Regions from separate parts of the Burkholderia lata genome, predicted to be linked through region 1. Evidence: riboswitches for the same ligand, from Rfam matches in the RefSeq annotation. Region 1 holds a riboswitch; the other holds the start of a gene.
The links. Region 1 has a riboswitch for thiamine pyrophosphate ahead of thiC (phosphomethylpyrimidine synthase ThiC). Riboswitches for the same ligand answer to the same signal wherever they lie in the genome.
Positions count from the first base shown of each region.

Region 2: another riboswitch for thiamine pyrophosphate. It lies ahead of BCEP18194_RS07635 (FAD-dependent oxidoreductase); the one in region 1 lies ahead of thiC (phosphomethylpyrimidine synthase ThiC).

Region 1 is NC_007510.1:1,283,108-1,287,521, forward strand. It holds gene thiC (phosphomethylpyrimidine synthase ThiC) at 1-1,922, opposite strand, end outside; TPP riboswitch at 2,047-2,163, opposite strand; gene BCEP18194_RS11780 (pentapeptide MXKDX repeat protein) at 2,433-2,708, shown strand; gene BCEP18194_RS11785 (cytochrome b/b6 domain-containing protein) at 2,801-3,433, shown strand; gene BCEP18194_RS11790 (molybdopterin-dependent oxidoreductase) at 3,463-4,251, shown strand; gene BCEP18194_RS11795 (helix-turn-helix domain-containing protein) at 4,328-4,414, opposite strand, start outside.
Region 2 is NC_007510.1:375,233-379,646, forward strand. It holds gene BCEP18194_RS07625 (SDR family NAD(P)-dependent oxidoreductase) at 1-135, opposite strand, end outside; gene BCEP18194_RS07630 (ABC transporter ATP-binding protein/permease) at 132-1,901, opposite strand; TPP riboswitch at 2,171-2,294, shown strand; gene BCEP18194_RS07635 (FAD-dependent oxidoreductase) at 2,520-3,656, shown strand; gene thiS (sulfur carrier protein ThiS) at 3,689-3,886, shown strand; gene BCEP18194_RS07645 (thiazole synthase) at 3,925-4,414, shown strand, end outside.

The DNA of each region.
Region 1 (4,414 bases):
TGATAGATTTCGGCGCCGGTCTTGACGAACTCGACCGCTTTCACTTCCATCCCCTTCTTCAGCGCTTCGGTTTCCGACACGCCCTGCTGCGCCGCGAACTCGCGCACGTCCTGCGTGATCTTCATCGAGCAGAAGTGCGGGCCGCACATCGAGCAGAAGTGCGCGACCTTCGCCGAATCCTTCGGCAGCGTTTCGTCGTGGAATTCGCGCGCCTTGTCCGGATCGAGACCGATGTTGAACTGGTCTTCCCAGCGGAACTCGAAGCGCGCCTTCGACAGCGCGTTGTCGCGCACCTGCGCGCCCGGGTGACCCTTCGCGAGGTCGGCGGCGTGCGCGGCGAGCTTGTACGTGATGATGCCTTCCTTCACGTCGTCCTTGTTTGGCAGGCCGAGGTGTTCCTTCGGCGTCACGTAGCACAGCATCGCGGTGCCGAACCAGCCGATCATCGCGGCGCCGATGCCGGACGTGATGTGGTCGTAGCCCGGTGCGATGTCGGTGGTCAGCGGCCCGAGCGTGTAGAACGGCGCTTCCTTGCACCAGTCGAGCTGGAGATCCATGTTCTCCTTGATCAGCTGCATCGGCACGTGGCCGGGGCCTTCGATCATCACCTGCACGTCGTGCTTCCACGCGATCTGCGTGAGTTCGCCGAGCGTCTTCAGCTCGCCGAGCTGCGCTTCGTCGTTCGCGTCGTAGATCGATCCGGGGCGCAGGCCGTCGCCGAGCGAGAAGCTCACGTCGTACGCCTTCATGATCTCGCAGATCTCTTCGAAGTGTTCGTACAGGAAGCTTTCCTTGTGATGCGCGAGGCACCACTTCGCCATGATCGAGCCGCCGCGCGACACGATGCCGGTCATCCGGTTCGCGGTGAGCGGCACGTACTGCAGGCGCACGCCCGCGTGGATCGTGAAATAGTCGACGCCTTGCTCGGCCTGTTCGATCAGCGTGTCGCGGAAGATTTCCCAGGTGAGATCCTCGGCCTTGCCGTTGACCTTTTCCAGCGCCTGGTAGATCGGCACCGTGCCGATCGGCACCGGGCTGTTGCGGATGATCCACTCGCGCGTTTCATGGATGTGCTTGCCGGTCGACAGGTCCATCACCGTGTCGCCGCCCCAGCGGATCGCCCACGTCATCTTGTCGACTTCCTCGCCGATCGACGACGTGACGGCCGAGTTGCCGATGTTCGCGTTGATCTTCACGAGGAAGTTGCGGCCGATGATCATCGGCTCGGATTCCGGGTGGTTGATGTTCGCGGGGATGATCGCGCGGCCGCACGCCACTTCCGAGCGCACGAATTCCGGCGTGATCTCGGCCGGCGCGTTCGCGCCGAAAGCCGCTGCGCCGAACGCCTGGCCCGGGTGCTGGCGGCCCATCATCGCGGCGAGCTTCGCGCCGTTCGGGCCGCTGGCCTTCAGGCTCTCGAGGTACTCGGCGCGGCGCTGGTTCTCGCGGATCGCGATGTATTCCATTTCCGGCGTGATGATGCCCTGGCGCGCGTAGTGCATCTGCGAGACGTTCTTGCCGGCCTGGGCGCGGCGCGGGTTGCGGTGCAGGCCCGGGAACCGCAGGTCGGCGGTGGCCGGGTCGGCCGCGCGCTCGAGGCCGTACTCGCTCGACAGGCCGCCGAGCACTTCGGTGTCGCCGCGTGCGTCGATCCAGCCCTGACGCAGCGCGGCCAGGCCTGCGCGGATGTCGATCTTCGCTTCCGGATCGGTGTAGGGGCCCGACGTGTCGTACACGTAGATCGGCGGATTCTTTTCGCCGCCGAAGCCGGTCGGCGTGTCGGCCTGCGTGATTTCACGCATCGGCACGCGGATGTCGGGCTGGGAGCCGGTTACATAAACCTTGCGGGAATTCGGCAGCGGGGCGACGGCCGCGGCATCGACATGAGCGTCGGCGGACAGAAACTTCGGATTGGCGTTCATGCAATCTCCTGTGTGAGCGCCGGACAGGCGCTTCGGCGCTTGCCCGGAGCCCTTGACGTATGTGGGGCTCGAGCTAAGCAGGAGACGAGGCTTGGTGAGGCGGCGGATTTCGTCAGAAGGATGGCGGCGAAATCCGTACGCTTCCCTGCGCTGGCATTATCCAGATCAGGTTCAAAGGGTATTTCTCACCCGCAATGCCGGTTGTTTGACCGAACGCATTGCAGGACCCCCGCGTTAGCAGGGCACACGATACACTGGCTTGGCGGCGGTTTCAACCGGGAGAGGATCGGCTGCCCCGGTGCGGCCGCAGCATGGCGGGCATTACGATGGCCCGTCGAAATGGCAGCGCGCGTCGCCGCCGCATGGCCTCCCGGCTTGGCCGGCAGTGGCGAAGCGGTGCAACATGACGCGCTTTCGCGCAACTTCAAAAAAAATTTTCGCAGCGGCTGTCATTTCCCGCGACGTCGTCCGTCTATTCGGCTCCTTAAACCCATGTTTTGGAGAGATGTCATGAAAAAAGTACTGATTGCCGCTTGCGTCGCCGCCTTCGCCACGATCGCCACGGGCGCGTATGCGCAGAACGACGCGATGTCGCAGCCGGGCTCGTCGATGTCGAAGGACGCGATGGGTCACGACGCGATGGCCAAGGATGCAATGGGCCATGACGCGATGAAGAAGGACGGCATGAAGAAGCATGCGATGAAGAAAGACGCGATGAAGAAGGACGCGATGTCGCACGACGAGATGGGCAAGCCGTCGGGCGACAAGATGGCGCCGTCGAACTGACGGAGGCGGACGCGGCGCGGCCGGCGCGTGCGTCGCACGGCGGCCGCCCGCATTTCGTCCCGTCCCGTCGACTCATTCCGGGAGTCTTCATCATGCAAACCGTTCCCGCCACCGGCCGCGCGGCCGCCACGCCGCCCGCGCGCCCGATCCATCCGCTGTGGGTGCGCGCGAGCCACTGGCTCAACGCGCTCGCGGCGATCCTGATGGTGCTGTCCGGCTGGCGCATCTACGACGCGTCGCCGATCTATCCGCCGTTCACGTTTCCGCATGGCATCACGATCGGCGGCTGGCTCGGCGGCGCGCTGCAATGGCATTTCGCGGCGATGTGGTTGCTCGTCTTCAACGGGTTGTTCTACCTGACGATGTCGATCGCAACGGGGCGCCTTGCGCGCAAGATGCTGCCCGTCACGCCGGCGTCGATCTGGCGCGACGTCCGTGCCGCGCTGGGCGGGCGGCTGTCGCACGCCGACCTGAGCGTCTACAACGCGGTGCAGCGTGCTGCGTACCTGACCGCGATCGTCGATCTCGTCGTGCTGGTGCTGTCGGGACTCACGATCTGGAAATCCGTGCAATTCCCACTGCTGCGCGAATTGTTCGGCGGTTACGACAACGCGCGTGTCGTGCATTTCTGGGCGATGTCGATGCTCGTCGCATTCATTGTCGTTCACGTCGCGATGGCGCTGCTGGTGCCGCGCTCGCTGCTCGCGATGCTGCGCGGGCGCTGACCCGTCAACTTCGGGTGAAGGAAATCATCATGTCGGAATCCGAAAACAAGCGCGACGGTTCGCGCTGGACGCTCGACCGGAAGTCGCTCGAACTCGACGTGCGCCGCGAGCTCGAGATGCCGTCGAGGCGGCTGTTCAACCGGCGCGTGCTGACGCTCGGCGGCCTGACGATGCTGACCGGTTGCACGCTGAAGGACGATGCATCGGTCAACACGTTCCTCGAGAAGGTGTCGCGCATGAACGACCGCGTGCAGGCCTGGCTGTTCAGTGGTGAGCGGCTCGCGCCGACCTACACCGAAGCCGACATTACGCGACCGTTCCCGTTCAACGCGTACTACGGGATCGACGACGTGCCGCACGTCGATGCGTCGACGTACCGGCTCGTGCTGTCCGGCCGCGTGACGGGCAAGCGCGTGTGGACGCTCGACGAACTGTATGCGCTGCCGCACGCGGAGCAGATCACGCGGCATATCTGCGTGGAAGGGTGGAGCGCGATCGGCCGCTGGGGCGGCACGCCGTTCGGCGCGTTTCTCGCACGCGCCGGCGCCGATACGCGGGCGAAGTACGTCGGCTTCAAATGCGCGGACGATTACTACGAGAGCATCGACATGCCGACCGCGCTGCATCCGCAGACGCTGCTCGCGTTCGAGTACGACGGCCATCGGTTGCCGCCGGAATTCGGCTTCCCGATGAAGCTGCGGATGCCGACCAAGCTCGGCTACAAGAATCCGAAGCACATCATGGAGATCTTCGTGACCGATACGTTCCCGGGCGGCTACTGGGTCGACCAGGGGTACAACTGGTTCGGCGGATCGTGAGCGATGCGCGGCGTGCGGTGGCGGCGCGTGCGCGTGCCGCGATGCATCGGGCATCGCGGGCGTCGCACGTGACGCGTCACGCGGAGTCGCGCACCTGGAGGTCGACGCGCAGGCCGACGGCCGCCGCCATGTTCACCAGCGCGTCGAGCCCGAACAGGTTGAT
Region 2 (4,414 bases), 910 kb from region 1:
TTCGTCCGCGCCGCGCGCATGCAGCGCCAACGCGATGCCGGGTGCCGCGAGCCGCCGCGCGAGCGCCGCGCCGATCCCGGAACCCGCGCCGGTGATCAGCGCGATCCGTGCGATGTGCGCGGCGCGTGCGCTCAAGCCGCGACCTTGTCGCTGTCGTTCACGCGCTCGACGTTGATCGTGCCGACGTGGAACGCGGCCAGTGACTCGCGGTGCGCGATGCTGACGATCGCGGCCTTCGGCAGCCGTTCGGCGAACAGGTGATACAGGCGTGCTTCGTTGTCGGCGTCGAGCGCGCTGGTCGCTTCGTCGAGGAACAGGAAGTCGGGCTTGTGCAGCAGCACGCGCGCACCGGCCAGGCGCTGCTGTTCGCCCGGCGACAGCACGCGGGTCCAGTGCGCGGTCTCGTCGAGGCGGTCGACGTAATCCTCGAGGCGGCATGCACGCAGCGCGTCGCGGCAGGCATCGTCGCTGAACGTATCGGGTGTCGCCGGATAGGTGAGCGCGGCCTTCAGCGTGCCGATCGGCAGATAGCTCGTCTGCGGCACGAACATCATCCGCGCGCCGACCGGCGCATCGATCGCACCGTCGCCGAATGGCCACAGGCCCGCGAGCGCGCGCATGAACGTGCTCTTGCCGGAACCCGACTTGCCGATCACGAGCCAGCGCGAGCCGGGCTCGATCGTGACGCTGCCGATGTTCGCGAGCGCGTTGCCGTTCGGCAGCGCGAGCTTGAGCGACGACGTCGACAGCTTCGCGTCGTCGACGTAGTGCAGGTTGATGCCGCCGTGCTCGGTCGCGGGCGACAGGCTTTCCTTCAGGTGCGACGTGCCCATCACGCGCTTGAATTCGCGCAGACGGTTGACGGTGGCGCGCCATTCGACGAGGGTCGAGTAACTGTTGATGAACCACGAGAACGAATCGCTGACGGTGCCGAACGCGGACGAGATCTGCATCAGCACGCCGAACGAGAACGCGCCCGCGAAATAGCGCGGCGCGGCGACGACGAGCGGGAAGATGATCGCGATCTGCCCGTAGAAGCTCAGCACGAACGTGAGCCGCTTCGTGTACTTCATCACGCGCCACCAGTTGTCGCGGATGCGCGCGAAGAGGTTCTGCGCGTTGCCGGTCTCGGTCTTCTCGCCGTCGTAGAACGCGATCTGCTCGGCGTTCTCGCGCACGCGGATCAGCCCGAAGCGGAAGTCGGCCTCGACGCGCTGCTGCTGGTAGTTGATCGACACGAGCGGATGGCCGACCTTCTGGATGATCAGCGAGCCGATCACCGCGTACAGCGCGGCCGCCCACACCATGTAGCCGGGGATCGCGATCGGCGTCGCGCCGAGCGAAACCGTCAGCGCGCCGGCGAGCGACCACAGGATCGTGATGAACGACACGAGCGTGACGACCGTCGACAGCAGGTCGAGCGATAGCGCGAGCGTGGTCGTCGCGAACGACTGGAGGTCGTCGGTGATCCGCTGGTCGGGGTTGTCGGCGAGGCGGTCACGCTCGATCCGGTAGAACGCGCGATCGCCGAGCCACTGGCCGAGAAAGCGGTCGGTGAGCCACTGGCGCCAGCGGAAGCCGAGCATCTGCCGCAGGTAGCGGCCGTACACGGCGAGGATGATGAAGGCGAACGCGAGCGCGGAGAACTGCATCAGCAGGTTCGGGAAGTCGTGGACGTCCTTCGATTGCAGCGCGTTGTAGAACTCCGCGTTCCACTTGTTCAGCCGGACGTTGATCCAGACGACGCAGAGGTTGATCGCGATGATCGTGACCAGCAGCCCCCATGCGATTTTCCATTCGGACGATACCCAGTAGGGCTTGATGAGGCTCCATGCGGATACCGGACGCTCGTCCTGCGGCGCGTCGGAGGCGGAGCGGACGGGATCGATCGATTGGGTCATGTGCTTCCTGATGAGTAGCCGGCGTGCGGGCCGGGCGAAGCCGGGCGCGCGCCGCGATACGGCATGCCGGGACGCGGCGCCGACTGACGGCGGGCGTCCGGATGGTCGCCCGCGCGTCTTAAACGGCACTTAAGGCCGGCGGTGACGCGGCAACCGGCCGCTCGCGCGGCCGGCCTGCGGGCATTGTGCCAGAGCGGCGCGGCACGACGGCGAATTTGCCGCAAGGGGGACAGTTTGCGGCGCTTTCCGCTTTTATGGTCTAATGGCCGACGACGAAACAGGGGTGCTTCGTGGCGCGGCCGGCGGATGTTCCGGGCAGCGCGATGAGGCTGAGAAAAACCCTTTGCACCCGATCCGGGTAATACCGGCGAGGGAAGTTTCTGAACCCGCCGGGCCGCGCTGGCTGCCATCCCACATGGTCAGCGCCCTTGTTCCGCCCGGCCGGCCTTTGCTGCCGGTTTCGTCCTTTTGGGTACGCGCATTGCGCGTTACGGAAGGAATGATGACCGCACAATCTTCAGTCTTTTGCATGGTTCCTGGCCCGATGTCGCGTGCATTCGCATGCGGCGGCGCGTACACGTCGACGCTCGTCGTGCGTGCTTGCGCGAAGGGGGCACGATGAACGCCCGGGATTCCCGACCTGATTTCGCCGTGCTCGGCGGCGGCCTCGTCGGCCGCCTCATCGCCTGGCGGCTCGCGGGCGACGGGCATCGCGTCGCGCTTTACGAGCGCGGCGGCCCGGACGGCGAGCAGTCGGCCGCGTGGATCGCGGCCGCGATGCTCGCGCCGCTCGCGGAAGCGGCGAGCGCGGAGCTGCTGATCACCGAGCTGGGTGCCGCGTCGCTCGCGCGCTGGCCGCAATGGCTCGCGGAACTGCCCGAACCCGTCTTCTTCCAGCATCACGGCACGCTCGTCGTCTGGCACCACGCGGACCGCGCGGAGGCGCCGCTGTTCGAGCGGCGCGTGCGCGCGAACGCGCCGGCCGACCTGTTCGACCGCGGTTTCGTGACGCTTGCCGGCGCGCAGGTCGACGCGGCCGAGCCGGTGCTCGCGGGCCGCTTCGCGCGCGGCCTGCTGCTGCCGAACGAAGGCCAGCTCGACAATCGCCAGGCGCTGCGCGCGCTCGCGGCGGGCCTCGTCGAGCGCGGCGTCGACCTGCACTGGCACGTCACGATCGACGAGGCGAACCTGCCCGCCGCGCATTTCACGATCGATTGCCGCGGGCTCGGCGCGAAACCCGCGCTGCCCGCGTTGCGCGGCATCCGCGGCGAAGTCGCGCGCGTGCACGCGCCCGGCATCGGGCTTACCCGGCCCGTGCGGCTGCTGCATCCGCGCTACCCGCTGTACATCGCGCCGAAGCAGGACGATCTCTATGTGATCGGCGCGACCGAGGTGGAGGGCGAGGACATGTCGCCCGTCAGCGTGCGCTCCGCGCTCGAGCTGCTGAGTGCGGCGTTCTCCGTGCATCCGGCGTTCGGCGAGGCGCGCATCCTCGAACTCAATGCGCAGTGCCGGCCGACGCTGCCCGATCATCGCCCGGCGGTAATCTGGGACGGCGCGTCGACGCTCGCCGTCAACGGCCTGTACCGGCACGGCTTCATGATCGCGCCGGAAGTCGCGCACGCGGCGGTCGCGGTCGCCGAAGCCGCACTCGGCGGCGCGTTCGGCGATGCCGACGCGTTCGCCGCGTGGCGCGACGCCGAGCGCTGGCCGACGCTCCTTCATCACCGCAACGACGCGCGCCAGCCGGCCTGACGCGTGCTGCCGACCGAATTCGACGAAGCCTCATGGATATCCAGATCAACCAACAGAACCTGACGTTGCCCGACGGCGCAACGGTGGCCGACGCGCTCGCCGCGTACGGCGCGCGTCCGCCGTACGCGGTCGCGCTGAACGGCAACTTCGTCGCGCGCACGCAGCACGCGGCGCGCGCACTCGCGGCGGGCGACAAGCTCGACGTCGTGCACCCGGTCGCGGGCGGCTGAGCGCCGCCGGTTCGTCCCCGCTCTTTCAGGAAAACGACATGACGTCCCTCACCTCCGCCGACGCGTTGACGCTGTACGGCGAAACCTTCGCAAGCCGCGTGCTGATCGGCACGTCGCGCTATCCGTCGCTGCAGTCGCTGTCCGATTCGATCGCCGCGTCGCGGCCGGGGATGGTGACGGTCGCGCTGCGCCGCCAGATGACGGGCGGCACGGCCGAAGCCGGCTTCTTCGACCTGCTCAAGCGCCACGCGGTGCCGCTGCTGCCGAACACGGCCGGCTGCCAGACCGTCGCCGAAGCGGTGACGACCGCGCACATGGCGCGCGAAGTCTTCGGCACCGACTGGATCAAGCTCGAACTGATCGGCGACGACTACACGCTGCAGCCCGACCCGGTCGGCCTGATCGAAGCGGCCGCGCAACTGGTCAAGGACGGTTTCAAGGTGCTGCCGTACTGCACCGAGGATCTGGTGATCGGCCGGCGCCTGCTCGACGTCGGCTGCGAGGCGCTGATGCCGTGGGGCGCGCCGA